DNA from 4 places in the Bradyrhizobium sp. HKCCYLS3013 genome. Region 3 is predicted to be linked to each of the others. Evidence: predicted binding sites of a transcription regulator. Region 3 holds the regulator's gene; each other region holds the start of a gene.
What was found. Region 3 encodes LexA, which represses DNA repair genes until DNA is damaged. Its sites were predicted from a motif close to TGTTCNNNNTGTGTTCNG; they were not measured.
Positions count from the first base shown of each region.

Region 1: a site for LexA is predicted at 3,769-3,786, ahead of recA (recombinase RecA). Genes of this name have one in related genera too.
Region 2: a site for LexA is predicted at 2,572-2,589, ahead of ACQR1F_RS15625 (DNA recombination protein RmuC). Genes of this name have one in related genera too.
Region 4: a site for LexA is predicted at 3,635-3,652, ahead of uvrA (excinuclease ABC subunit UvrA). Genes of this name have one in related genera too.

Region 1 covers NZ_JBNPTK010000010.1:99,591-106,868, forward strand. The annotation lists gene gcvP (aminomethyl-transferring glycine dehydrogenase) at 1-1,235, shown strand, start outside; gene ACQR1F_RS19030 (DUF1835 domain-containing protein) at 1,214-2,293, opposite strand; gene recA (recombinase RecA) at 2,589-3,677, opposite strand; gene ACQR1F_RS19040 (hypothetical protein) at 4,245-4,538, shown strand; gene ACQR1F_RS19045 (DUF6894 family protein) at 5,807-6,046, shown strand; gene ACQR1F_RS19050 (hypothetical protein) at 6,386-6,631, opposite strand; gene ACQR1F_RS19055 (hypothetical protein) at 6,743-7,039, opposite strand.
Region 2 covers NZ_JBNPTK010000007.1:220,673-227,950, forward strand. The annotation lists gene ACQR1F_RS15620 (AmpG family muropeptide MFS transporter) at 1-1,265, opposite strand, end outside; gene ACQR1F_RS15625 (DNA recombination protein RmuC) at 1,309-2,541, opposite strand; gene def (peptide deformylase) at 2,711-3,238, shown strand; gene fmt (methionyl-tRNA formyltransferase) at 3,376-4,311, shown strand; gene truA (tRNA pseudouridine(38-40) synthase TruA) at 4,428-5,165, shown strand; gene dapE (succinyl-diaminopimelate desuccinylase) at 5,286-6,440, opposite strand; gene ACQR1F_RS15650 (DUF805 domain-containing protein) at 6,474-7,109, opposite strand; gene dapD (2,3,4,5-tetrahydropyridine-2,6-dicarboxylate N-succinyltransferase) at 7,178-7,278, opposite strand, start outside.
Region 3 covers NZ_JBNPTK010000003.1:2,167-9,444, reverse strand. The annotation lists gene ACQR1F_RS06785 (ComEC/Rec2 family competence protein) at 1-1,788, shown strand, start outside; gene ACQR1F_RS06780 (hypothetical protein) at 2,177-2,617, opposite strand; gene lexA (transcriptional repressor LexA) at 2,908-3,606, opposite strand; gene ACQR1F_RS06770 (molybdopterin molybdotransferase MoeA) at 3,812-5,023, opposite strand; gene ACQR1F_RS06765 (LysR family transcriptional regulator) at 5,234-6,187, opposite strand; gene ACQR1F_RS06760 (MBL fold metallo-hydrolase) at 6,272-7,204, shown strand; gene ACQR1F_RS06755 (alpha/beta hydrolase) at 7,217-7,278, shown strand, end outside.
Region 4 covers NZ_JBNPTK010000017.1:43,759-51,036, reverse strand. The annotation lists gene ACQR1F_RS25915 (outer membrane protein) at 1-513, shown strand, start outside; gene ACQR1F_RS25910 (outer membrane protein) at 798-1,583, shown strand; gene ACQR1F_RS25905 (outer membrane protein) at 1,796-2,536, shown strand; gene ACQR1F_RS25900 (outer membrane protein) at 2,823-3,467, shown strand; gene uvrA (excinuclease ABC subunit UvrA) at 3,744-6,806, shown strand; gene ACQR1F_RS25890 (hypothetical protein) at 6,964-7,260, opposite strand.

The DNA of each region.
Region 1 (7,278 bases), on a different contig from region 3:
CCGACTGGCTGTGCCGCATTTCCGGCTATGACGCCGTGTCGCTGCAGCCGAACTCGGGCGCGCAGGGCGAATATGCCGGCCTCCTGGCGATCCGCGGCTACCACGCCGCCCGCGGCGAGGGCCACCGCACCATCTGCCTGATCCCCTCCTCCGCCCACGGCACCAACCCGGCCTCCGCGCACATGGCCGGCATGGAGGTGGTCGTGGTCGGCTGCGATGCAGGCGGCAATGTCGATCTCGCCGATCTCAAGGCCAAGGCGGAAGCGCATGGCGCCAAGCTCGCCGCCATCATGATCACCTATCCCTCGACGCATGGCGTGTTCGAGGAGCACATCCGCGACATCTGCGACATCGTCCATGCCCACGGCGGACAGGTCTATCTCGACGGCGCCAACCTCAATGCGCAGGTCGGCCTCTCCAGGCCCGGCGATTACGGCGCTGATGTCAGCCATTTCAACCTGCACAAGACGTTCTGCATTCCGCATGGCGGCGGCGGCCCGGGCATGGGCCCGATCGGCGTGAAGGCGCATCTGGCGCCCTTCCTGCCCGGTCACCCCGCGACCGACGGCGCGAGCGCGCATCCGGTCGGGCCGGTCTCGGCCGCCCCCTACGGCTCGGCCTCGATCCTGACCATCTCCTACATCTACATGCTGCTGATGGGCGGCGACGGCCTGACCCGCGCCACCGAGATTGCGATCCTCAACGCCAACTACGTCGCGGCGCGGCTCGATGCGCATTTTCCGGTGCTCTACCGCAACGAGCGCGGCCGCGTCGCGCATGAATGCATCATCGACCCGCGGCCGCTCAAGCAGAGCAGCGGCGTCACCGTCGACGACATCGCCAAGCGGCTGATCGACTACGGCTTCCATGCGCCGACCATGAGCTTCCCGGTGGCGGGCACCTTGATGATCGAGCCGACGGAATCGGAATCCAAGGCCGAGCTCGACCGCTTCTGCGACGCCATGATCGCGATCCGCAAGGAGATCGCCGAGGTCGAGCAGGGCCGCTTCGGAATCGAGGCCTCGCCGCTGCGCCACGCGCCGCACACGGTGCACGACATCGCCGACGACGATTGGAACAGGGCCTACCGCCGCAGCGAGGGTTGCTTCCCCGCGGGCACCTCGCGCACCGACAAGTACTGGTGCCCGGTCGGCCGCGTCGACAACGTCTACGGCGACCGCAATCTGGTGTGCTCCTGCCCGCCGGTGGCGGACTACGCCCAGGCGGCGGAGTAAGCTTCCTCACGCATGTTCCGAGCGATCGGGCGCCACGGCTCGCGGCAAACAATGACGTCAGACGTGCCCGGATCCGGAGCGATGAGCACCGCATGCCAACGCCAGAGATTGGCGTTGATCAATTCGGTGCCGCCCCACCAGCGCCGGATCGGATTATGGCTGCTGAAATCCTCCTCGCCGGCGAGGATCGCCTTGCCGAGCGGCGTCAGCGACAGCCTGCTGGCCTTGTAGCGCTCGAGGCGTTCACGGCTGTCGTGCATCTCGACCGAGAACGGCCATTCGTCGAGGCCCGAAATTGCCGGCACCGGCGCGAGTGCCAGACCGTCAAGCAACGTGCCTCCTTCCCAATAGTCATAGACGCGGCGTTGAAAGCGATCCCGATGATGCGGCAACAGGTCGAAGGGGTGCTGATAGCCGGCTGACAGCAATTCGAGGATTCGCAGTTCCGATGCTCCCAGGCCCGTGGCAACACCGGGAAGCTCATCGAGCATCTCCTGCACGCAGCGGCGAAGCTGCGGCAGTGCACTGAGATCCTGCTTCAACAGATCGAACCAGGCTTGCGGCGTCGGCGTCCGAAACGCCTGCCATGCCAGATGGCCCAGGTCGAGATGCTCACGCGCGAGCGCCACGCCGGCAATGGTCCGGCCGGCGGGTTGTCTGGCCAAGGCGTCGAAGACTGGCGCATCGAGGTGTCGCAACACGATCTTCGTCGCGATCTCGGCGTAATCGCGCAGATAATCCAAGAGCCAGATCAGCACCAACTGATCGTTCGGACGGGTCCCCATCCACAGTTCGACGCTATCGCAACGGTCGACAAGTTCGAGAAAACTCTGACTCCGCCCGCCGACCGCCATGAAGTCGACGCGCGAGGCGAAATCCAACCAATGCCCCCGCTTCCGTCGCACGGTGCGCTGGACGAGATAAGCCGATAATTCGGCATCGGATGGCAGCGGTCCCCACACGAAACGATGGAGAATTGGCACCACCAGGTCGGCAAAGCCGCCCCTCCGAAGCGCTCCGGCGCTGGGATCATCGGCCGCTAAAATCAAACGTGTCATGCTGTTGGCTCCGGCACGACCTGATTGGCTCAAGGCGCTATCAACACGTTCGCAATCGGCTCCCGGCGCCCAGGACCGGCGCCGGAAACGTCGGTGCCGCCGCGCGGATCCGGTCCGCTCGTCCGCCCGCACGCTTTCGACTATTCGCGCTGAAGATCGTATCCGGCGCTCAGAAACCCGGGCTCACTGCATTGGTCATGCAGCAACGCAGATTTCGGCAGAACACCACACTTCTGCAAACGGGCGCCGGAACGTCGGCAACACGACGTCCATGGCACCCGCCGCCGTCGTAGCTCTACTCCTCCGCCGGCTCCTCGCCGTCGGCGTCGCGCTCGGCATTGCCGGCCAGGATCTGCTCGGCGATCAGGCCGGAGTTCTGGCGGATCGCGGCTTCGATCTTGGCGGTCATGTCCGGATTGGTCTTGAGGAACGATTTCGAATTCTCACGTCCCTGCCCGAGACGCTGGCTATCGTAAGAGAACCAGGCGCCGGACTTCTCGACGATGCCGGCCTTGACGCCGAGATCGAGGATCTCGCCCATCTTGGAGACGCCCTCGCCATACATGATGTCGAACTCGACCTGCTTGAACGGCGGCGCCAGCTTGTTCTTCACCACCTTCACACGGGTGGAATTGCCGATCACCTCGTCGCGCTCCTTGATCGCGCCGATGCGGCGGATGTCGAGGCGGACCGAGGCATAGAATTTCAGCGCATTGCCGCCGGTGGTGGTCTCCGGCGAGCCGTACATCACACCGATCTTCATGCGGATCTGGTTGATGAAGATCACCATCGTGTTGGACTTGTTGATCGAGGCCGTCAGCTTGCGCAGAGCCTGGCTCATCAGGCGGGCCTGCAGGCCCGGCAGCGACTCGCCCATCTCGCCTTCGAGCTCGGCCTTCGGCACCAGCGCCGCCACCGAGTCGACCACCAGCACGTCGACCGCACCGGAACGCACCAGGGTGTCGCAGATCTCCAGCGCCTGCTCACCCGTATCCGGCTGTGAGATCAGGAGCTCATCGATGTTGACGCCCAGCTTGCGCGCATAGACCGGATCGAGCGCATGCTCGGCATCGATGAAGGCACAGATGCCGCCCTTCTTCTGCGCTTCCGCCACCGTGTGCAGCGCCAGCGTGGTCTTGCCCGAGGATTCCGGACCGTAGATCTCGACGATGCGCCCTTTCGGCAGCCCACCGATCCCCAACGCGATGTCGAGCCCGAGCGAGCCGGTCGACACCGTCTCGACATCCATCGAGCGGTCGTTCTTGCCCAGCTTCATCACCGAGCCCTTGCCGAACTGACGTTCGATCTGGGACAGCGCAGCAGAGAGCGCCTTACTCTTATCCATTGAGGAACCTTCGACGATACGCAGGGCGGTGGCGGACATTGGCGCTCCTTATGGCGGGGATTCGCGAGATGGACAAACGGTTAACGAGGTCGGCCAGCAATCTTGAGGTGAATGTACTCCATCCGTTCTTTGTTCGCAATATGTTCTTCTCGACAATCACGCCTCTTCTCTTCGCAAACCCCTGACAGCCGCGGGGACACGCCTGCCGCTCGAGGGGCCGGCGCCCAGTGCACCGAGCACCGCCGAGGAAGCGCTGCCCGACGAGCGCGCCCACAAGCGAAGTAAGGGATGCTGGATGACGGCGACCGCGAGAGGATCCTGGCTCGGCTGAAGGCGGAGGCCATGCGCGCGAGCGGCGCAGCCGCCGACCGGCGATCATGCGAATTACGACCGGCCTGTCCGAGCGCTCCAACCTCGCCTCTCGCGCCAGTGACAGACGCCACTTCAATTATAAGTTGTTATCGTGGTCTCGACCGTGCCCTATCATCCTGCTGGTCCTTCTCTGTGAGCCCCCTACCGCTTCCAATTTTCGGGACCAGCATGACCGGATCCAACAAGGAACAGACCCTCACGCTGTGGCGCCCGGTCGGCCCAAAGGAGTTCGCCTTGATCGCAGCCTCGGGCATGCGGGCGTTTCCGCCGCGCCTTCCGGAGCAGCCGATCTTCTACCCGGTGCTGACCGAGGCCTATGCCGTGAAGATCGCGAGGGACTTGAACGTACCGGCGAGCGGCTGCGGCCATGTGCTGCGCTTCGCGATCCTGCGACGCTTCATCGACGCGTACGAAGTGCATGAGGCCGGCGGCCGAGAGCATCTCGAGTACTGGATTCCCAGCGAAGACCTCGCCGACTTCAATGCCGCGATCGTCGGGCCGATCGAGCTCGTCAAGACTTTTCCTTGAAACTACCAAACTCCTACACGCGTGCGTAGATCGCACGGTCCGTGGTTCTCCTGAGAAGAACGAAGTTCCCTCGCCTCTTCTGCTTTTGTTCGGCTCATCGTGCGTGCAGACGCACGATTTCGATGCAGATGTGCAGCCGCCCTGCACGCGGCGTCCGGCCGCGAAGTTCCGCAGCACGCGGATCCGACCAGCTCGGCGGCCGCCATATGACGAGCGACAGATGAAACGACGAACCTCGGACAACTTCGTGTCGGACCACGCCCGAGGGATGGGTTAGCGTGCCATTCGCGCAAGCTCCTCATGCCGGCCTGAGGAACGGCCTGGACGAGACCCGCGTGACCCGCATCACGCGGCGCCCCCGCGCCCACGACATCTTCAAGCCACAAACCATTGTCATAAACTTTGGGTTGCGTTATATAATCGTGGTTGTCGTACGTCTGAGCAAATTTTTGATCAGCCCCGGATTTGTTTGTTCGTTGCGATGATGGCTGACCCGTATTGTCCGTGATGTATTGTCAGTGATGCGGCGTCGACCGATCCCTTGCAGCCTGCCAGCTCCAACATTTGCAGGCTCCGTCACCCGTAGGCGCACGGCCCTGAAACCATCCGCGCCGAAAGAAAGCCCCGGACCACGTCCGGGGCTTTCGACGTTGATAGCTCCGCTCGGGATGCATCTCCCTCCGTCATTGTCGTGATGTCGGGGAACGGATTGCGGGCGCTGCGCTTCATATCGGCGATGACAAGAGATGACGTGACGTGTCCGTCCTGCAGGGCCGGCCTTCAAAGGATCGAGCTTCACTCGCAGCAAGGCGCCGCGGGAGAGAGGCGTTGTCCGGCCTGCGACGAACTCCTGGAAATGGTCGACGGCGCGACGCAGATTGCCTACCGACTGACAGTCGTGCCGGAACGGATCTTCGACCGCAGCCAAGTGCGTCCCGCGGCGGTTGATCGAGATTGCAACCTTGATCTGACGCAAGGCACGCCGACAGGTTTCGTACTAATTTAATTATGTCATTGCCGAACTGCCCTTGCTGGGAAGCTACGACGTTGACGCCGAGCCTCGGACCGCGGCGGTCCGAGGCTCATTCGTCGGCCTTCGCTGTGCCCGGTTGCGCCGCACATCACCAACGGCAATCAGCCTAACCGAAGCGAACAGCGCGACCGACCGTATTTTACCGGAATTGATCCGAGTGGGTTTTGCGCTTCCATTTGTGGTGCGTACATCAAACCCAGCGGCCTGGGGCGGTCAGGGCTCACCGGTTTTGGCAATGCCGCTCTATTACTTTCGTATCCGCAACGGCCACTTCTCAGGCGCGTCCGAGTATGGGACCGAGTGCGCCGACCGCAACGCAGCCTGGAAAGAGATGACCACCGTCTGCGCTGACATGGCCAGCAGCATCTCGCGCAAGCTCGCCGAAAACTCCGAATGGCAGATGGAGCTGCTCGACGAGGCACGGCAGCCGGTCTTCCGCATCCGGATCGTCGCCGAGTCGCTGGATCAGGCCTGACGGCTCGCCAGACCTCTTGTGGATTGTCACCGACGAGAACCACAACCTCAGCCTGTGGCCGGCGAGGTCGACTGCGCGTCATTTCGGCAGCCGAGCTTGATCGAGATCAAAATGCCGGTCTGCATCCTGGCAGACATTTAAATTTGTATGGGTAATCTGATCTTCAAATGTCCGCGAACGGGGATGAACGTGCAGCATTGGCTGGAAGAGCCGAAGCCAGGCGATCCCACGTGCTCCTATGAAACCGTGGTCTGCAAGGCCTGCACGCGGCTTCATTTCATCAATCGCGACACACGCAAGCTTCTTGGCGAAAAGGAATGAGGCGCTTGCCGGAATCGTTCAATCGGCGCTGGGAAGCCGCCGCATCGTGAACTCGATCGCCCCGTCGGGAAGCTCGCGCCAGCTTTCGACGGCGCTCATGTAGCCGGCCTTGGGATAGCGGGTCAGATAGTCGCGGGCCTTGGCGCGCGCTTGCTCGCGCGGCAGCGTGAACGTGTCGCGAACGTAGCCGTCCCGAGCCTGTGCGGCGCCCTTCTGGCGCCGGGCCGCCATCCGGCTGGCAATGTCCCGGGGCCGCATCCCCATCGACGAACTCCAACGCGCTGCCACACCGTCAATATAGACGGGGCCGCGAGGAATCCGAGTCCGCAATCGGCCCGGAGGGTCAGAGCCCGCCCGACCCGAACGCGATAAATCTCAATTGGTGCTGCCGACAGCCTTCGGCTTCTTGGCCGCAGTGGTCTTCATGGCAGGCGCCGCCTTGGGCTGCTCCGCCGCGCGGACGTTGCCCCAGGGATCGGCGCTCGTCTTGGCGTCCGGAATCTTGCGCATGGTATCCTTGTAGGCCTGCTCCCGCGCCGCTTCAGCTTCCTTTTCCTCGGGCGTCTTCGAGGGACCGTCGGCGAGAAGGTTGATATTGGGCATTTGCGCCATCGCGGGAACCGCCCAGCCTGCCAGCACGGCGACCGCCATCGTCACGATCAGCTTCTTCATTGGTTACTCCCCGGTAGAGGCGCCTTATACCATCGCCTCGCCATGCGCCAAGCCCGCGGCACTGTGCCGAAACGGTGGACCGCAGGCCGGGATGTTCGCGGCCGCACCGTCTGCGCGCACCTGCCGTCTGTTCCACGGTGTGCCATCATCATAGTTTTCCAACTCCGGCCTTTTCAAGCCGCCGCTCTGCGGCAACATTCCGGCGGCTCCGCCGATCGCGGCGACAAAAGTCGACGAGA
Region 2 (7,278 bases), on a different contig from region 3:
GCCTTCGCCACATAGCCCGCGCCCGATGACAGATAGGTTCGTCCAACCGCGGCGAGTGCGGTGAGCAGCGCATATTGGGTCGCGGTGTGCAGCGGATTCTGGCACAGCGCAGAGAGATAGGCGACGAAGATCACGGTGCCGATCGCGCTGGTGAAGTTCTCCGCAGAGATCGCCAGCGCCAGCGCCCATTGATTGACGCCGACGATGGCGAGCCATGAGAACGACAGGTTGGCCAGCGCCTGCACGATGCCGCCGATCCACAGGCTGGTGGCGAGCGAATAGCGCCGCGCGACGAAGCCGCCGGCAAAGCCGCCGGCGAGCGTGGCGGCGAGGCCGACGCCTTTCACGATCGCTGCGTAGTCGACCTTGCTGAAGCCGAGATCGATCACGAACGGCGCGGTCATCGTGCCGGAGAAGGCGTCGGTGAACTTGAACAGCACGACGAAGGCGAGCGCCGTGAGCGCATCACGTCGGCTGAGGAACTCGACGAAGGCTCCGGCGGCCGCATGCATCACGCGGGTGAGCGCGGTGTCCGCGCCCATCGCGGCCTCCGCCTGCTGCGACTGTGCCGGCTCGGTCGCCGCGAGGGCCGTGATCGTGCCAATCAGCACCATTCCGGCCATCGCGACATAGCCCCACATCCAGGACGACGGACGCGTCAACCCCGAGTTCTCGAATGCACTGACCACCACCAGCGCGCCGGCGGTCGAGACCAGCATGCCGATGCGGTAGGCGGCGACATACGCCGCCATGCCCGCGGCTTGCTCGCTCTCCGGAAGGCTCTCGACGCGGAAGGCATCGACCACGATGTCCTGGGTCGCCGACATCGCGGCGACCAGCAGCGCGGCCAGCGCGACCATGAACGGCGCATGCGCCGGGTCAGTCACGGCCAGCAGCAGGATGGCCGCGATCAGCAGCAATTGCGCGAACACCAGCCAGCCGCGCCGCCGCCCGAAGGCGCGCGTCAGCAGCGGCACGTGCAGCGCGTCGACCAGCGGCGCCCAAAGGAATTTCAGCGTGTAGGGCGTGCCGACCAGCGCGAACAGCCCGATGGTCCCGAGATCGACGCCGAGCTCGCGCATCCAGATCTGAAGCGTCGAGCCGGACAGCGCCAGCGGCAGACCTGAGGAGAAGCCGAGGAACAGCACCACGAGCACGCGCGGCTGCAGGTAGACGGCCATGCTTTCGCGCCAGGTGGGGGCGAGCTTGGCCTCAGGCTTTGCAGCGGTTGCTCTGATGTCGGAGGCGGCGTCAGGTGCGGTCATCGATGGGTGGTAGCAGATCTGGACAGCTTTCGCGACGCCGCGGTCATTCCCCCGCCTGCATCCGCCCCGCCAGCGGAAACAGGTCCGGCGTCGCGCCCGCGCCCGGCGCAACGCGCGGAGAGTCCGCCGGCGCATCCGGCTTGCTGAAATCGAGCTCCTCGATCCGCGCGGCGCGCTTTTCGATCTTGTCGGCGGAGATGAGGATCTGGCGGATGTCCTCGCCGACATCGCCAAAATGCTTCTGCAGCTTGAGCACGCGCTCGCGCAGGCGGCCGAGGTCGTCGCCGAGATGGATGACCTCGTTGCGGATCTGGTCGGCGGCGTCGCGGATGCGCGCGTCCTTCATGATCTGCTGCATGACCTGGATCGCGAGCATCAGCAGCGACGGCGACACCAGCACGACACGGGCGCGATAGGCTCTCTGGATGACATCGTCGAAGCCGTCATGGATCTCGGCGTAGACCGATTCCGACGGCACGAACATCAGCGCCGTGTCCTGCGTCTCGCCGACCACGAGGTACTTCTCGGCGATGTCGTTGACGTGGCGCAGCACGTCGGTGCGCAGGCGCTGCGCGGCGGCGCGCTTTTCGTCCTCCGTCTCCGCGTCGTGCAGCGCGGTCACTGCCTCGAGCGGAAACTTGGCGTCGATGCACAGCGGCCGCGTGTCGGGCAGGAACACGACGCAGTCCGGCCGCTTGCCGCTGACGAGCGTGTACTGGAAGGCGTAGCTGCCCTTCGGCAGCCCGTCCTGGACGATCGCCTCCATGCGCGCCTGGCCGAATGCGCCACGCGACTGCTTGTTGGCGAGCACGTCGCGCAAGGTCGTGACCTGTGTCGTGAGCTCGCTGAGATCGCGATGCGCGTTGTCGATGATGCCGAGCCGCTCGTGCAGCACGCGCAAGGAATCCATGGTGTGGCGCGTGGTCTGCTCCATCGATTGGCCGACGCGATGGGTGACGGCGTCGAGCCGCTCGTTGACGCTGCGCGCCAGGTCCACCTGCCGCCCGGCAAGCAGCTGCGCCATCGCGTCGACCCGGCCGGAGGCCTCGCTCTGCACCCGGATCATCTCGCCGAACCGCTGTTCGATCTCATCGGCGCGTATCGCCTGCTGGGCCGCGAGCTCGGCGCCGCGCCGGCCGGAGCGCACCACGGCCGCGACGATCATCAGCAGCAGGAGCAGAACCAGCACGCCAAACCCGATCAGCGCGTCGCTGGCGCGCACCGGCAGATCGCCGATCATGACGACGACAGGATTGAGGGACTGGCTGGCGGTCATCACCCCCGTCTATCCGATTCGCAAGACCTCGCGAACGAAGAGAGAACGTTTATGGTTAAGGCCGGGTAAAGAATCATGGTTAACGAGACATTGAAATTCATGGTTAGCGAAGTCTTAACTGCGAGCCATCACATTGACCGCGCCGGTTCCGCGGCTTAAATCGCGCGCCATGTCCCTAAGAGAAATCATCATCCTGCCGGACCGGCAGTTGCGGCTGGTGTCCAAGCCGGTCGAGAAGGTCACGCCGGAGATCCGGCAGCTGGTCGACGACATGTTTCAGACCATGTACGACGCGCCAGGCATCGGGCTCGCAGCGATTCAGGTCGCGCAGCCGCTGCGCGTCATCACCATGGATCTGGCCAAGCCCGACGCGAACGGGGAAGGCAAGCGCGAGCCGCGCGTCTTCATCAATCCGGAGATCGTTGCCAAGTCGGACGAGCTGTCGGTCTACGAGGAAGGTTGCCTGTCGATCCCCGAATATTACGAGGAGGTCGAGCGGCCGGCGCGTGTGCGCGTACGCTTCACCGATCTCGACGGGCTGGTCCGCGAGGAGGATGCGGAGGGGCTCTACGCCACCTGCATCCAGCACGAGATCGACCATCTCAACGGCGTGCTATTCATCGACTATCTGTCGAAGCTCAAGCGCGACCGCGTGATGAAGAAGTTCACCAAGGCCGCCAAGCGCGCCGGCGAGTAACGATCAACTCTCTCCTCCGTCATGCCCGGGCTTGACCCGGGCATCCACGTCTTGCCTCTCGCGTTGGCATTGCGACGTGGATGGCCGGGACGAGCCCGGCCAATGACGGCAGGATGAAGCCTTGAGGGGCGCACCAGATGCCGCTTCGCCTGATCTTCATGGGCACGCCGGATTTCGCCGTGCCGACCCTGCTCGAGCTCGCCGGCCACGGCCACGAGATCGTGGCCGTCTACACGCGCGCGCCGAAGCCCGGTGGCCGCCGTGGCTTGGCCTTGGCCCCGACTCCGATCGAGACCGAGGCGCGGCGGCTCGGCATTCCCGTGCTCACGCCGAAGACGCTGAAGACCGAGGACGCGCTGGCTGCGTTCCGCGCCCACCAGGCCGACGCCGCCGTCGTCGTCGCCTATGGCATGATCCTGCCGCAGGCGATTCTCGATGCACCAAAACTCGGCTGCTACAACCTCCACGCCTCGCTGCTGCCGCGCTGGCGCGGCGCTGCGCCGATCAACCGTGCCATCATGGCAGGGGACGCCGAAAGCGGCGTGATGGTCATGAAGATGGATGTCGGTCTCGACACCGGCGACGTCGCGATGGCCGAGCGTCTGCCCATCACTGACGCGATGACGGCGTCCGACCTGCACGATCGCCTGTCGCGGATCGGCGCCGACCTGATGGTGCGCGCGATCGCGGCGCTGGCGCGCGGCGGGCTGACGTTGACGAAGCAGGCCGAGGACGGCGTGACCTACGCGGCCAAGATCGAGAAGGCCGAGGCGCGGATCGACTGGACGAAGCCGGCGCATACGGTGCTGCGTCACATCCACGGCCTGTCGCCGTTCCCCGGCGCCTGGAGCGAGGTCACCCTCGATGGCGAGGCGGCGCGTTTGAAGATCCTGCGCTGCGCGCTCGCCGACGGCCGGGGCGAGCCCGGCGCCGTGCTCGACGAGCAGCTCACCATCGCCTGCGCCGACGGCGCCATCCGCGTCACCGAGCTGCAGCGCGCCGGCAAGGGCCCGATGAAAGCCGCGGATTTCCTGCGCGGCACGCCCGTCGCGCCGGGCCGGCGCTTCGGCTGACCAATTCAGCTCGTCATGCGCGGGCTTGACCCGCGCATCCATCTCGCGAACAAGCTTCGTCCATGGATGGATTGCCGGGTCAAGCCCGGCAATGACGGCCAAACGCGATCGAGGCGATGCCCCGCTACAAGCTCACCATCGAATATGACGGCGCGCCGTTCTGCGGCTGGCAGCTGCAGGCGACCTTGCCGTCGGTGCAGGGCGCGCTGGAAGCGGCGGTGCAGGCGACCTGCGGCGTGCCGACGCGCGTGCACGGTTCTGGCCGTACCGACGCCGGCGTCCACGCCATGGGGCAGGTCGCGCATTGCGACATCGCCAAGGAGTTCCGCCCCGACAAGCTGCGCGACGCACTCAACGCGCATCTGCGGCCGAACCCGGTTGCGGTGCTCCATGCCGAGATCGTGCCCGACAGCTTCGAAGCGCGGTTCTCCGCGCGGAAGCGGCACTACCGCTATCGCATCGTCAATCGCCGCTCCAATCTTGCGCTCGAGGTCGGCCGCGTCTGGCGCGTGCCGCAGCGGCTGGATTCGGAGGCGATGCATGCGGCGGCGCAGCGGCTGCTCGGCAGGCATGATTTCACGACCTTCCGCGATACGGAATGTCAGGCGAAGTCGCCGGAGAAGACGCTCGATCAACTCGATGTCGTGAGGGACGGCGATGCGATCACCATCCTCACCTCCGCGCGCTCCTATCTGCATAGCCAGGTGCGCTCGATGGTCGGCTCGCTGGTGTGGGTCGGGCAGGGCCGCTGGACCGCAGATGATCTCGCCGCCGCGCTCGCCGCGCGCAATCGCGCCGCCTGTGGCGTCGTCGCGCCACCGGAAGGGCTCTATCTCGTGAAGGTCGACTACTAATTGAGGCTGCTCCACTGGAGATTGCGGTGGCGCACAATCGAGGCGCGAAGCGATCAAGATCGCTGCCGCGGAGACACCCTGGATCCCTCGCTGTGCTCGCAATGATCCGCAGCGAGTGGGTCACGCGAAGTAGCGATCGAGAATGCCGCGATAGATCTTCGTCAGGGTGGCGATGTCGGCGACCGAGGCGCGCTCGTCGATCTGGTGCATGGTCTGGCCGACCAGGCCGAACTCGATCACCGGGCAGTAGCTCGAGATGAAGCGCGCGTCCGAGGTGCCGCCGGTGGTCGAGAGCTCCGGCTTGCGGCCCGTCACGCTCTCGATCGCGGCAACCGCGAGGTCGGTGAACGGTCCGGGCTTGGTCAGGAACACGTTGGAGTTCGACGGCAGCCAGTCGATGCGGGCGCGGATGCGATTGCCGCAGGCCTTCGCCAGCCGCTCCTCGACCAGCGCGCGCAGCGTCTCCTGCGTATGGCAGTCATTGTAGCGGATGTTGAATTTCGCCCGCGCCAGTCCGGGAATGACATTGCTGGCGGCGTTGCCGACGTCGACCGTGGTGAATTCGAGGTTCGACGGCTGGAACTGCGCGCTGCCGTGGTCGAGCGGTTCGTCCGACAAGGCCACGATCAGGCGCGAGATATCCGGCACGGGGTTCGAGGCGCGGTGCGGATAGGCGACGTGGCCCTGCTTGCCCTCGACGATCAGGGTGCCCGACTGCGAGCCGCGGCGGCCGATCTTGATGCAGTCACCCATGACTTCCTGGTTCGACGGCTCGCCGAGCACGCAGTGGTCGAAGCGCTCGCCGCGCTCGGCCGCCCATTGCAGCAGCTTGATGGTGCCGTTGATCGACACATCCTCTTCGTCGCCGGTGATGAGGAACGAGATCGAGCCTCTCGGCCGTCCACCCTTGTCGCGCAGATAGTCCAGCGCCGCGGCGACGCTGCAGGCGATGCCGCCTTTCATGTCGACTGCGCCACGGCCATAGATGTAGCCGTCCTTCACCTCGCCCGAGAACGCGGGCAGGCTCCACGCCGCTTCATCGCCGGGCGGCACGACATCGGTGTGACCGGCGAAGGTGATGTGCGGCCCATCGGTTCCGATGCGGGCATAGAGGTTGTCGATGTCGGGAGTGCCGGCTTCGGAGAACGTCACGCGATGTGTGGTGAACCCCGCCTCTTTCAGCAGGGTTTCGAGCACGCCGAGCGCCCCGGCATCGGCGGGGGTCACGGAGGGACAGCGGATCAGGTCGCGGGTGATGGTGAGGGCATCCGTCATGTCCTCCGCTTAACATGCTCATTTGGCAGCCGGCTAGTGCTGCCGATTGCCGCTTCGGCCAGCAGCGGGGCTGCTCACATGCGGCGCGAATTCCAGCTCCTTGTGCTGGTCCCAGGCGCCCCGCGGCGGGGTCTGCTGGCCGCAGCGTCCGCTGGGCCCGACCTTCGCCAAGGGGCTCGGCCCAAACCGATTGGTCCAACGATCGCCGGCCAGGCAGTACAACTCGATGAAGCCCCACAGCGAGAGCAGTGCGGTCAGGCCCTCCATGATCGTCGGAAGGATCGTGCCGGGCAGGCGCTCGGCGTACTGGTTGGCCAGTCCGGGACCGACGAAGAACGGCACCATCCACCAGCCGCTCTTGTCGCGGTCGTGCAGCCGCTTGATGACGCCCGCAGCAAACACCCAGGCGAACACCGGGGTGAGAACGACATGGACGGCGACGGACGGGAGATCGGCACGCGTCAGGCCGCGAAAGGTGTCGGGGTCGAGGACTGCAAAGATGTCGGCGAGATTGAGCTTGGCGACCGCCGGGCCGCCCAGCAGCCGGCTTGCGCCGGCCATCAGCGCTACGGCGAAGAGCATCCAGCCAAAGATCACCAGCAGCGACAGCCAGAGCTTGGCGCGGTTGATGCGGCCGTCGAAGCGGAACAGAAACCAGGTCCAATCCATGGGCGATCTCCGGACGGGCGGCGTGGCCGGTCCGGAGATTCGTCGTCTTCACCGCAATGGGGGTTCGATCAGTCGCGCAACAGCTCGTTGATCGAGGTCTTGGAGCGGGTGCGCTCGTCGACGCGCTTGACGATGACGGCGCAGGCGGTGGAGGGGCCGATCTGGCCGT
Region 3 (7,278 bases):
AGCCCGCGCAACGCGATCACGCTGGCGCGCGTGCGGCTCGCGGTGCGCAAGGGCGCGGCGCCCGAGGTCGGCAGCTTCGTGCAGCTCAAGGCGCGGCTGCTGCCGCCGATGGCCCCGGTGCGGCCGGGCTCCTACGATTTCGCGCGCGACATGTTCTTCCAGGGCATCGGCGCCTCCGGCTTCGTGATGGGCGCGATCACGACGGCGCCGCCGCCCCAGGCCGTCGGCTTCGGCCTGGGCTATGCGGCGGCCATGCAGGGCCTGCGCGACGCGATCGACGCACGCATCCGCGCCCGCCTGTCGGGCGACGAGCGGGCGATTGCCACCGCGCTGCTGACAGGCCGGCGCGACGCCATCACGCCCGATGTCAACGACGCGATGTTCGTCTCCGGTCTCGGCCATGTGCTGTCGATCTCAGGCTATCACATGGCGGTCGTGGCCGGCGTCGTGTTCTTCGCCGTGCGCGCGCTGCTGGCGCTGATCCCAGGCCTTACCGTCAGCCACCCGATCAAGAAATGGGCGGCGGCCGCGGCGCTGGTCGCGGCGGCGTTCTATCTGTTGCTCTCAGGCGCGGAGGTCGCGACCCAGAGATCGTTCTTCATGACGGCCGTGGTGCTGATCGCGGTCATGGTCGACCGCCGCGCCGTCACTTTCCGCACGCTCGCGGTCGCGGCGATGATCGTGCTGATCGCAGCCCCCGAGGCGCTGGTGCATCCGAGCTTCCAGATGTCGTTCGCGGCAACGCTCGGCCTGGTCGCGCTGGTGCAGTTCGGCCTGCCCAGGCTGTTCGCGACGCCGGACAGCTCCACGACGCAGCGCGTCGCGCTGTGGGGCGGGCGCGAGCTCGCGATGCTGCTGCTGGCCTCGCTGATCGCCGGGCTCGCGACCACGCCCTATGCCGCCTTCCATTTCCATCGCGTGACGCCCTATGGCGTGCTCGCCAATCTCGCGGCGATGCCGGTGGTCTCGGCGCTGGTGATGCCGGCCGGCCTGATGGGCCTGCTGGCGGCGCCGTTCGGCCTGGACGGCATCTGGTGGTCGCTGATGGGCCTCGGCATCGACTGGATGATCGCGGTGACGCGCTGGGTGGCGGCGCTGCCGGGCGCGGTCGGGCGCATCCCGGCCTTCGGCATCGGCCCGCTGATCCTGGCCAGCCTGGGCGTCATCCTGATCGGCCTGCTGCGCACACCGCTGCGCTGGTTGGGCGCCGTGATGCTCTCGGCCGCCACCGTCTGGGCGGCCGCGACGCCGCTGCCCGACGTCCTGGTCGCCGGCGATGGGCGCGCGGTGGCGGTGCGCGGCCGTGACGGACGCCTGCATGTGATGCGCGCCGGCAAGGATGTGTTCGCCACCAAGGAGTGGCTCGCGGCCGACGCCGATGCCCGGCTGCCGGCGGACGCCTCGCTCGCCGATGGCGTCTCCTGCGACGAGGCGGGCTGCGTGGTCGCGATGGCCGACGGCCGCTTCGCCGCCATGACCTTGCGCGCTGAGGCGCTCGCCGACGATTGCGCCCGTGTCGCGCTGATCGTCACCGCGCGCGCCGCGCCGTCATCCTGCGCGGCGGCCGTGATCGATCGCGAGCGGCTGCGGCAGCAGGGCGCCTTGTTGCTGGTGCAGCAGGGCAAAGGCTTCGCCGTGACGCCGGCGCGCGCCGGCGGCACTGACCGCCCATGGTGGCCGGCGCCCGCCGAGGCCGGCGAGTTCGACACGACGCTGACGCCGCGTGCGCCGGCCGCGCGGCTTCAGGACGCGACGCCGCCGGAGACGGAGCAGGGCGAGCAGGATTGAGCGCCCGGGCAGCTCGAACGTGCCGAGATGATACTCGGTGTCGTCTGGTCCATCGAACAGCGAGGGCCCTTCGACCAGCGTGAAAGCAGCGCCCGGATAGCGTTGCCAGATGGCGACGTCATCAGCCGTGACCGTCAGCCATCCGAACGCGAGCATGTAGCGGCCGGGCTCGGTGATCCGTCCGGCCTTGTTCCAATCGATCTTGTTGACCACGGCGGCAAGCTCCCCCGGCAAACAATGCCGGCCGAGGGATGTCGTTCCTATCCGATGCGATGCCGGGGCGTGAGATTCGCCCGAGAGGACTTTGCGCTTGCAGAACCCAAGTTGACCAAGTCTCCCACCGTCGAAAGCGCGCTCACGACCGACAGAAATGCCGACGCGCAGACCCTCAGGTGATGCTGATGCGGCGAATCGGTGTGGCCGGCGACGTCGGCACATCCTCGGCGATGTCCGGGCGACGCTCTGCCGGCTGCTTGCTGACCGGCAATTGCAGCACGGTGACGCGCTGGCCCTCGCAGAGCTGGGTCACCAGCACGTGGCGGCCGTCGGCGAACTCGATCGCGTCGTGATGGCGATCGGGAATGTGCGTCTCGATGCTGTTGAACTTCGCGACGCGCTCGCGGATCGTCCGGGTCCAGAGCCAGCGGCTGTCGTAGCGGACGTCCTCGGCGAAGGCCAACTCGGTGCCGGGCAGCATGCAGACTGCGACGGTCGGCTCGCTCTCCAACGCGAAGCCGCGGGTGGCGGTGCCACGGAAGGTCATCGAGATCAACGTCTCGCCGACCTTGGCGGGACGGGACGCAACCGCATGGAGGCTGTAGTCACACATCGGATCGCTCCTCGTTGAGAGATAGCCGACCCACGCTCCCCCCGGACAGGCGCAGGCCTCTATCAGAGTGGACATCGATGGTGATGTTAGCGCGCGCTTCGCGGCAATTCTGCGCTGATCTGCATCGCGTGTGCCCGCGGCCGATCACAAGCGTTTGAGCATGCCGCGCTGCACATCATGAAGTGCATTCGCGTGTGGCGTATTTTGCTGGCTGCTTCCAGCTTGGCTGGCTTCTCGCTCGGCGGCGACAGCGCGTGCGCCCGCCGCCGATCGACCGATCCCATTCGCGATCAGTACTTGCGGTACAGCCCGACCAGCTTGCCTTGGATCTTCACCCGGTTCGGCGGCAAGATGCGCACCTCGTAGGCGGTGTTGGCCGGCTCCAGCGCGATCGATGCGCCGCGGCGGCGGAAGCGCTTCAAGGTGGCTTCCTCATCGTCGATCAGCGCCACCACGATGTCGCCGGTGTCGGCGGTCTCGTTGCGCTGGATCAGCGCCATGTCGCCGTCGAGGATGCCGGCATCGACCATCGAGTCGCCGCGCACCTCGAGCGCGTAGTGGTCGCCGTTGCCGAGCATGTCGGCAGGTACGCTGATGGTGTGGCTGCGCGTCTGCAGCGCCTCGATCGGGGTACCGGCGGCGATGCGGCCCATCACCGGCACCGCCACGGGGCGCTCGCCATCGTCCAGCGCGGGAGTGCTGGTGCGCACCTTGCCGAGATTGCCCTCGATCACCGACGGCGTGAAGCCGCGACGGTTGCCCGCGGCCTGCGACAGCTCGGGCAGCTTGATCACCTCGATCGCGCGGGCGCGATTCGGCAGCCGGCGGATGAAGCCGCGCTCCTCGAGCGCCGTGATCAGGCGATGAATGCCGGACTTCGAACGCAGATCGAGCGCATCCTTCATCTCGTCGAAGGACGGCGGCACGCCGGCTTCCTTGAGCCGCTCGTTGATGAACCGCAGAAGTTCGTACTGTTTGCGCGTCAGCATCTCGACCTGGTCCCCGGTTTGTTGTCGTCCGAGTCCAGGAGCTGCGCCTTGAGCACAAGCCGGCTGAGAGCGCCCTGGAGTCGGACCGTCATCGCGTCGCCCGCAACATACTAAAAACAAATCATGAACGGACACTATATGTTCGATGTGTGTTCCGCAATCCTAAAAATATGATGAACGGACCGGGCTTTACCGGGGAAGCGGCTCAGTTCGGCAGGCGCAGGATCTCGCACGGGCTGCCGGCAGGCGCCTTCGGCGCAAACGCCGGCCGGATCACCAGCGCCTGCGACAGCGCGAGATTGCCGAGCAGCGACGAATCCTGCTGCGTCACCGGTGTTGCGACCAGGGTGCCGTCGGCGCGCTCCTTGAGCTGCGCCCGCAGATAGTCCTCGCGCGAATCGTTCGCCCCCAACTCGCGGCCGAGCAGGGCGGTCTCGCGCGGCATCACGGCCTCGTCGCGGCCGAGCAGGCGCCGAATCAGCGGCACCATGAACAGGATGGCGCAGACATAGGACGACACCGGATTGCCGGGCAGTCCGATCACCCTGATGTCGCCGAGCCGTCCGTGCATCATCGGCTTGCCCGGCCGCATCGCGATCTTCCAGAACGCCATTTCGACGCCCTCGGCCTCCAGCGCCTGCTTGACCAGGTCGTGATCGCCGACCGAGGCGCCGCCGGTCGTGATCAGGACGTCGGCCTCGGCCGCGCGGGCGCGCCGGATTCCAGCGACCGTCGCCTCCATCGTATCCGCGGCGATGCCGAGATCGATCGGCGTCGCGCCCTCGCTGCGGACCAGCGCCCGCAAGCCGTAGCCGTTGGAATAGACGATCTGCCCCGGGCCGGGCGTCGAGCCCGGCATCACCAGCTCGTCGCCGGTGGCGAGCAGCGCCACCTTCGGCCGCCGCCGCACCGGCAGCGCCGGATGATTCATGCTGGCCGCCAGGGATAGGTCGCGGTCGCTGAGTCGGCGCCCGGCCTTCAGCAGCACCATGCCCTGGTGGAAGTCGACGCCGGCCGGCCGGATGTGCCGGCCTGTGATCGCGGCCTCGGTGATCACGACATGGCCGTCCTCGGCGATCGTGTCCTCCTGGATCACCACCGCGTCGGCGCCTGCGGGGACAACGCCGCCGGTGAAGATCCGCGCCGCCTCGCCGGGCCCGACCACGCGATCGAACGGCCGTCCCGCCGCGACCTCGCCGATCACCTTCAGCCGCGCCTTGGCCTTGGCTGCGTCGGCCGCGCGCACCGCATAGCCATCCATCGCCGACATCGCCTGGGGCGGCTGCGTCCGCAGCGCCGCGAGGTCGCGGGCCAGGATGCGGTGATAGGCCTCGTCCAGCCCGACCATTTCCTCAGCCAGCGGCTCGGTGCCGGCGAGCACCGCGGACAACGCATCGGAGACCGGCATCAGGGCCATGGGATTACCTTCGGACGAAGACGGGCAGATCGACTGAATCGCGTTCTAACCGAACGCGCACGGCGCGGCCAAGGGCCTAACCCCTCTCTGCGTTCCGATCGCCTGAAGGTGTGTCGCCCGGCCCGACGCCTCACGATCGCGCGAGAAACTCTGCAATCATGCCGGGGGGCAGTCGCGATCTGCTCACGTGCACACGGAGTCCAGACGGAGCTATCCGGCAGCCGCGCGACAGGCGGCGCGCTCGGTGGTGTGCAGGATGTTTGCCACCATGTTCCGCAGCCAGACCGATGCGGCATCGCGGTCGAGCTGCAGCGGCCAGACCATCGAGACCGCCGGCAGCCGCAACTTCAACGGCGCCGGACAGAGCGCCAGCCCAAACCGGGGTCCGTAGAGCCTTGCCATCCGGGTCGGGATCGTGGTGATCACCGGTGAGGCGGCCACCGTCGCCAGCACGCTGAGGAAATCCGAGGAGGCCGAGACCACGTTGAGCTCGGTCCCGATCTCATCCAGCGCCGCCTCCAGGCAGCCCTGCAGGCTGTTGGTCAGCGTCACCAGCGCGTGCGGAAGCGACAGATAGGCATCCAGGCCGATCGGCGCTTTCATCGCGATGCGCTTTGGATTGTAGACGCAGCTCAGCGCCTGCTCGAACAGGAACTGGGATCGGTGCCGCAGCGCCACCGCCTCGAAGCAGCCGACGCCGACATCCAAGGCGCCCTCGTCGAGCAGACGATGCACCTCGTTGCGTTCGGTCGGACGGCTGAGAAGCCGCACGCCGGGCGCCGTTCGACGCAGCTCCGCCGTGAGTTCGGGGATCAGCAGCAGCTCGACCTCGCTCGAGAATCCCAAGCGGATGGTGCGCTGCTCGGTCGCTGGGTCGAACTCCGGTGCGGCGTGCAACGCAGCCTGCATCTGGGCCAGCGCCGCCCGAACCGGTCCGGCCAGCACCGCAGCCTTGGGGGTCGGCTGCATGATCGTGCCGACGCGGACGAACAGCTCATCCTGCAGCAGCACGCGAAGCGTCGACAGCGAATGGCTCATCGCCGGCTGCCCCACCTTCAGGCGCGCCGCCGCGCGTGTCACGCTGCGCTCCTGCATCAGCGCGTCGAACGCGACCAGCAGATTGAGGTCGAAGGAGCGAAGATCGAAATGATCGATGGACTGCATGAGTTGGATCGATTTGAGGAATGCATGACCTAATCGTAGATCTCGGCCCAGACAAGATCACCGTTCGGATCGAGGCCGCCAAACATGCAGGACATCACGACCTATCGCGTCGGGGACGCCACCATCAGCAGGATTTTCGAGATCGGTCTCGATGCGGTCGAGGGGGAGTTTCTGTTTCCAGGCGTGGACGCCGCCAGCATCGCCCGCGAACGCGGCCGTTTCGGGCCGGGATCGGTCGATCCGCGCACGGGATCGCTGCGCCTGAGCATCCATAGCTGGCTGGTGCGGACGCCGGAGCGCGTGGTGCTGATCGACACGGCCACCGGCAACGACAAGGAGCGGCCCGGCGCGGCCGTTCTGCATCGCCTGAACGAGCCGTTCCTCGACCGATTGCGGGCGGCCGGCGTCGCCCCCGACGATGTCGACCTCGTCCTGATGACGCATTTGCATGCGGATCACGTGGGCTGGAATACGCAGCTTGCCGATGGCCGCTGGATGCCGGTGTTTCCGAACGCCCAGCACGTTTTCTCGGGCCGAGAGCGCGCCTATGTCGCCGCCCTCTCGGCCGGCGACGGCTCGGACGCCGCGATCAGGGATGCGGCCGGGCTCGGACCCATGCTGCATCCACCGATGCCGGGGGTCTACGAAGACAGCGTGCTGCCGATCGTCGAGGCCGGCCTCGCGCGCGAGATCACGGTCGATGGCAGCGAGGTCGTCGACGGCTTCCGTTTTGTGCCGAGCCCCGGTCACAGCATCGATCACGCCTGCATCAGCTTCAGCTCGCGTGGCGAGCGCGCGCTGTTCTGGGGCGATGTGCTGCATCATCCGATGCAGGTCGCGCATCCGGACTGGAATTCGGTCTATTGCGAATTCCCGGAGGCGGCGCGGACCTCACGGCTATGGGCGATGAACCATGCCGCGGAGACCGGCTCCCTCGTGTTCACCACCCATTTCGCCGAGTCCTCGGCCGGGCGCGTCAGCCGCGACGGCGACCGGTTTGCCTGGCACTTCGCCTGATCCGAGATGGCCATGATCGATAATGCAACGTTCTCCTCGCGCATCGTTTCCGAGCGCCGCCTGATCGAAGGTCC
Region 4 (7,278 bases), on a different contig from region 3:
GGCGCGCTGGCGGGCGGCCAGATCGGCTATCGCTGGCAGGCTGGCGGCTGGGTATTCGGCGTCGAAGGTCAGGGCAACTGGGCCAACCTCAAGGGCAGCAACACCAGCCAGTTCGCCCCGGCCGTGACCAACCAGACCAAGATCAACGGCATCGGCGTGTTCACGGGCCAGGTCGGCTATTCCTGGAACAACGTGCTCTGGTACGTAAAGGGCGGCGCCGCGGTCGCAAGCGAGAAGTACAACGGTCTCGCCACGGCAACGGGCGCGGCTCTCGACCAGTCCAGCGCCACGCGCTGGGGGGCTGCGGTCGGCACCGGTGTCGAGGTCGGCTTCGCCAAGAACTGGTCGGTCGCAGCCGAATACGAGCACCTGTTCATGGGCAACCGCACCCTGGGCTTCTCCGGTGTTCCCGGCGGAGCCGCGGGCCGGACCGATGCGGTCGGCCAGGACGTCGACATGGCGACGGTCCGCGTCAACTATCGCTGGGGCGGTCCCGTCGTCTCCAAGCACTGACCCTCGAGGACAGGCACTCGAAGACTGGCGCGCTCGAAGACTGGCACTCGAGGCCTGACGCGCCAGGCGCTCACCATGCGTGCCCTCGGGACAGCTCCACGATCGGCGCGACGGCCGCGATCTTTACCCGCGCTTAAGCACGTTCGACACATCCCGCCGCACGCCTGCTGCCGATCACGAGTTTAGAAAGCAGTCTCTCCTACAACCAGCCACAGGCCACCTTCGCGTGGGCCCGGATCGGAGGGATCCGGTGCGAGGACAGTTATGGGACTGGGGAGAGACGAATGCAGAAGACGACCTTGATCTTGACCGCTGGAGCCGCGGCGCTGGGACTGGCGCCGGCCTCCGCGGCCGACTTCGCGACGCGCCCTTACAGCAAGGCGCCGCCGCCGGCCTATGTCACGCCGCTGCCGAGCTGGGCCGGGTTCTACCTCGGCGTCAATGGCGGCGCCGACTGGAGCCACAACTGCTGGACGCTCAATCGCGTCGGCGGCGTGCCGGTCGTGCCGGCCCAGTCCGAAGGCTGCCACAATGCCTCGAGCGGACTCATCGGCGGCCAGGTCGGCTATCGCTGGCAGGCGGCGAGCTGGGTGTTCGGCGTCGAGGCCCAGGGCGACTGGACCGACCTGAAGTCGTCGAACGCGAGCACGGCTGCGTTGGCTGCAGGCATCACCAACACCACCAAGACCGATGCGATCGGCCTGTTCACCGGCCAGGTCGGCTATGCCTGGGGCAACGTGCTCTGGTACGTGAAGGGCGGCGCGGCCGTCACCCACAACAAATACACCGGCACGGCGAATGCGGCTGCGCCCTTCCCGGTCGGCACGCTGCTGGATTCCGCCAGCGAGACCCGCTGGGGCGGCACCGTCGGCACCGGCGTCGAGTTCGGCTTCGCGCCGAACTGGTCGGTCGCCGTAGAGTACGACCACCTGTTCATGGGCTCGCGCGACATCAGCTTCCCGGCCACCGCCACCGTGCTGTCGCGCGTCGACACCATTAAGCAGGACATCGACATGGCGACCGTCCGAGTGAACTATCGATTCGGAGCGCCGATGGGCACCCGCTACTGAAAAAAGCCGCCACTCGCACGCATTCGGAAAGGCCGGCCTCCACGCCGGCCTTTTTCGTGTCAACAGCCCGGCAGCGTCGCGGCGTTTTTGTGCTAAATATATGATTTATAACGCTTTTTTGTTTCTGTGGCGGGCGCGTTACAGCGTCTCCGGGATGCCCTGTGTATGACTTGCCCATCGCTTGTCATTCCAACCTCCCGGGGGAGAATTTGATGAAGAAGTTGCTTGTGATCACGACGGCCCTCGCCGGCGTCGCGGCCGCCACGTCCGCGTCGGCGGCCGACATGGCGGCACGGCCCTACACCAAGGCGCCGCCCATGGTCGCGCAGATCCTGAGCTGGTCGGGCCTCTACGCCGGCATCCAGGGCGGCGGCGGCTGGGGCACCAGCAAGGAAACCTTCCTTGGCCGCTTCAATGCGCCGGGCTTCCTGGGCACCCAGAACTACAACACCAATGGCGGCTTCGTCGGCGGCGTGCTCGGCTACAATTGGCAGGTCGACAACGTCGTGTTCGGCCTCGAAGGCGACTATCACTGGGCCGACATCAACGGCCGCTCCGCAGTGGTCAATGCCGGCGTGGGCGACACCTTCTTCACCAAGCTGACCAGCTTCGGCGACATCAAGGGCCGCCTCGGCTACGCCGCAGGTCCCGCTCTGTTCTTCGTGAGCGGCGGTGCCGCCGTGGGCCAACTGCAGCACCGCTACGACGGCGTGCCGGGCAACGTCTTCAGCCAGACCACCACCCGCTGGGGCTACACGGTCGGGGCCGGCGCGGAATACATGTTCGCCCCGAACTGGTCGGCCAAGCTCGAGTACAACTATCTCGACTTCGGCAAGAGCGCGATCCAGTACAGCGCTTTCGCGACCAACCGCTCCGAGTGGAAGGACACCGTCCACACCGTCAAGGTCGGCCTCAGCTACCATTTCGGCGGCCCGGTCATTGCCAAATACTGATACCTGCAACCGACAGGTTCCGAGAAAGGCCGGCGAAAGCCGGCCTTTTTTGTTGCACCGATACCACCGTGCCGGCTCGCCACACACGGAACCAAGCAATTGAGTAACATAGGCTTTCTGGAACTGGGCCGTAAAAACGCGGTTTGGCCGCGAGTGTGTCTTCAGGGTGACGGTAATCCGTACGGAACCGGGCTATAGGAACCTCGTCAACTTGAACGGGTGAGTCTGTTTCGTGCGTAAGCTTATCGGTGCGATGCGGACTTCGAGGAATAAACTGGAGACTGGAATGAAGAAGATCTTGCTCGCGACCGTGGCCCTGGCCGCCCTGGCCGCTCCCGCTGCCGCCGCTGATCTCGCCGCACGCCCGACCTACACCAAGGCCCCGGTTCTCGCGCCGGTGCAGACCTGGACCGGTTTCTACATCGGTGCGATGGGTGGCTACGCCAATGAGGATGCTGACTTTGCGGCCATGAAGGGCGGCTTCGCCGGTGGCACCGTCGGCTACAACTGGCAGCAGGGTGCTGTCGTGTTCGGCCTCGAGGCCGATGCTGCCTGGGCTGACATCAATGCCTCCGTCGGCGCGCTTGGCGTGACCGCCGAATCGAAGATCCGTGACTGGGGCACCGTCCGTGGCCGCATCGGTTACGCCTTCGGCCCGACCCTGCTGTACGCCACCGGCGGTTACGCCTGGGCCGACAACCGCATCTCGCTGACGGCTCCCGGCGTCGCCGTTTCGGACAGCAAGATCCACTCGGGCTGGACCGTCGGCGCAGGCGTCGAGTACATGTTCGCCCCGAACTGGTCGCTGAAGGGCGAGTACCTCTACAAGAGCTTCGGTGGCGAGAGCTACACCTTCACCGGCCTCGGCACGCTCGCGACCGGCACCCTCAACGTGCATTCCGGTCAGGTCGGCATCAACTACCACTTCTAAGAACGTCGCCTCCGGGCCAACGCACACAGCCTCCGCTCTGCCAGAGCGGAGGCTTTTTCTTTGCGGGATCGCGCGCAGGGCCGGACGGAACCGCAGCCTCCTGCCATTCGCTGCCATTCCCTGAGCGCATTGTTGATGATTCGCTGACGGCACTGGAAATCCGGCCACGTTCTTCCTACGTTCCGACCATACCTTTTCCCTCTGGCGTCCGATGGCCGGCTCCCGGCAGAACGCGCCTGCAACGATGGCGCGACTCTGCGCCGTGGGACGATCGCCATGGATGAAGTGCTCAAGGCCAAGCAGCGCGCGCAAGCCAACCAGTCGAGCCTGCGGGCCATCACCATCCGCGGCGCCCGCGAGCACAATCTGAAAAACATCGACGTCGAGATCCCGCGCGACAGGCTGGTGGTGTTCACCGGGCTGTCCGGCTCCGGCAAATCCTCGCTCGCCTTCGACACCATCTATGCCGAGGGCCAGCGCCGCTACGTCGAATCGCTGTCGGCCTATGCACGCCAGTTCCTGGAGATGATGCAGAAGCCGGATGTCGACCAGATCGACGGCCTGTCGCCGGCGATCTCGATCGAGCAGAAGACGACCTCGAAGAATCCGCGCTCGACGGTGGGCACCGTCACCGAGATCTACGACTACATGCGCCTGCTGTGGGCGCGCGTCGGCGTGCCCTACTCGCCGGCCACCGGCCTGCCGATCGAGAGCCAGACCGTGTCGCAGATGGTCGACCGCGTGCTGGCGCTGCCCGAAGGCACCCGCCTCTATCTGCTGGCGCCGGTCGTGCGCGGCCGCAAGGGCGAGTACAAGAAGGAGCTCGCGGAATATCTCAAGAAGGGCTTTCAGCGCGTCAAGATCGACGGCACCTTCCATGAGCTGGCCGAGGCGCCCACGCTCGACAAGAAGTTCCCGCACGACATCGATGTCGTCGTCGACCGTATCGTCGTGCGCCCCGATATCGGCCAGCGCCTGGCGGAGAGCTTCGAGACCGCGCTGAAGCTCGCCGAGGGCTTGGCCGTGATCGAGTTCGCGGATGCAGCCCCTTCCTCGTCATCACCGGGCCGCGCCGAAGGCGCGAGACCCGGTGATCCATCCTCTTCGAAGGAGATGGATGGCCGGGTCAAGCCCGGCCATGACGAGAAGAAGAAGGTGGCCAAGATCCACGACAAGAGCGGGCCCGAGCGCATCCTGTTCTCCGAGAAGTTCGCCTGCCCGGTGTCCGGCTTCACCATCCCCGAGATCGAGCCGCGGCTGTTCTCGTTCAACAACCCCTATGGCGCGTGCCCCGAATGCGGCGGCCTCGGCGTCGAGCAGCACGTCGATGCCGACCTCGTGATCCCCGACAAGGACGTCACGCTGCGCAAGGGCGCGATCGCGCCCTGGGCCAAGTCGTCATCGCCCTACTACCTGCAGACGCTGACCGCGCTCGGCAAGTTCTACAAGTTCACGCTCGACACCAAGTGGAAGGATCTGCCGAAGAAGACGCAGAACGCGCTGCTGCACGGCTCCGGCGACGACGAGATCAAGTTCACCTATGAGGACGGCGTTCGCGCCTACGATACCAAGAAGCCGTTCGAGGGCGTCATCACCAACATCGAGCGCCGCTTCCGCGAGACCGAGAGCGAATGGGCGCGCGAGGAGCTCGGCAAGTACTTCAACGACGTGCCCTGCGCCGGCTGCAAAGGCTTCCGGCTGAAGCCCGAGGCGCTGTGCGTCAAGGTCGGCGGCAAGCACATCGGCGAAATCAGCGATCTCTCCGTCAAGGCTGCCGGCGAATGGTTTGCCGAGGTGCCGAAGGCCCTGAACGCGCAGCAGACCGAGATCGCCACCCGCATCCTCAAGGAGATCCGCGACCGCCTGACCTTCCTGCTCGATGTCGGCTTGAACTACCTGACCCTGGCGCGCTCCTCCGGCACCTTGTCCGGCGGCGAGAGCCAGCGCATCCGCCTGGCCTCGCAGATCGGCTCGGGGCTGACGGGTGTGCTCTACGTGCTGGACGAGCCGTCGATCGGCCTGCACCAGCGCGACAATGCCCGCCTGCTCGACACGCTGAAGCGGCTGCGCGACCTCGGCAACACCGTGATCGTGGTCGAGCATGACGAGGATGCCATTCGCCTCGCCGACTACGTGCTCGACATCGGCCCCGGCGCCGGCACCCATGGCGGCAACATCGTCGCCGAGGGCACGCCGGCCGAGATCATGCGCAATCCGGCGTCGCTGACCGGCAAATATCTCACCGGCGAGCTCGAGGTCGAGGTACCCGAGCGGCGGCCACCGAACCATCGCCGCACCATCAAGGTCGTCAACGCCCGCGGCAACAATCTCAAGAACGTCTCCGCCGAGATTCCGCTCGGCCTGTTCACGGCGATCACCGGCGTGTCCGGCGGCGGCAAGTCGACGCTGCTGATCGACACGCTGTACAAGGCGATCGCGCGCAAGCTCAACGGCGCCAACGAGGCGGCGGCGCCGCACGACCGCATCGAGGGCCTGGAGCACATCGACAAGATCATCGACATCGACCAGTCGCCGATCGGCCGCACCCCGCGCTCCAACCCCGCGACCTATACCGGCGCGTTCACGCCGATCCGCGAATGGTTCGCCGGCCTGCCGGAATCGAAGGCGCGCGGCTACGAGCCCGGCCGGTTCTCCTTCAACGTCAAGGGCGGCCGCTGCGAGGCCTGCCAGGGCGACGGCGTCATCAAGATCGAGATGCACTTTTTGCCGGACGTCTACGTCACCTGCGACGTCTGCAAGGGCAAGCGCTACAACCGCGAGACGCTCGACGTGCTGTTCAAGGGCAAGTCGATCGCCGACGTGCTCGACATGACCGTCGAGGAGGCCGCCGAATTCTTCAAGGCGGTGCCGCGCGTGCGCGACACCTTCGAGACCCTGCGCCGCGTCGGCCTCGACTACATCCATGTCGGCCAGCAGGCCACCACGCTGTCCGGCGGCGAGGCGCAGCGCGTGAAGCTCGCCAAGGAATTGTCAAAGCGCGCCACCGGCCGCACGCTCTACATCCTGGACGAGCCGACCACCGGCCTGCACTTCCACGACGTCAAGAAGCTGCTGGAAGTGCTGCACGAGCTGGTCGCCCAGGGCAACACGGTGGTCGTCATCGAGCACAATCTCGAGGTCATCAAGACCGCCGACTGGGTCATCGACCTCGGCCCCGAGGGCGGCGACGGCGGCGGCGAGATCGTCGCCTGGGGCCCGCCCGAGGACATCGTCAAGGCCCCGCGCAGCTACACCGGGCAATTCCTGAAGCCGGTGCTGGAGAAGTCGGCCAAGCCGAAGAAGCGCAGCCGCGGCGCCGCGAGCGAGGCGGCGGAGTAGTTCCGTCGCGCCGTCATTGCGAGCGAAGCGAAGCAATCCAGAGCCGGGCGCGAGACTCTGGATCGCTTCGTCGCTCCGCTCCTCGCGATGACGGTCGGGACGACGGGCTCGTGCGCCATGCGAGAGGTCGCTGCTTGCACGGACCCTAGATCGTACATCAGTTCGATTGAACGAACGACTCCGACGCGTAGCAATCGAAGCACAGGAAGACGTAGATCATCCCGCAATCCGCGATACATATCTCGTCATTGATCGAATCGAGTTGACCGTAGAACGTCATCTTGACCCGGCAGGTCTTGCAGGTCGGCCATTCATCACCCTGGATGAAATCGGGGCTTCCACCGAGCCGGTGCCTGCGTCCGATCGGCTTTGGCGCCAATTTGAAAGGTGGCATTTCGCGCGCGACGTCATCCAACGGTTCAGGGACGAGCTGAAACGGCGGAATGACTTTCATGCGCGGGTCCGCTGGACT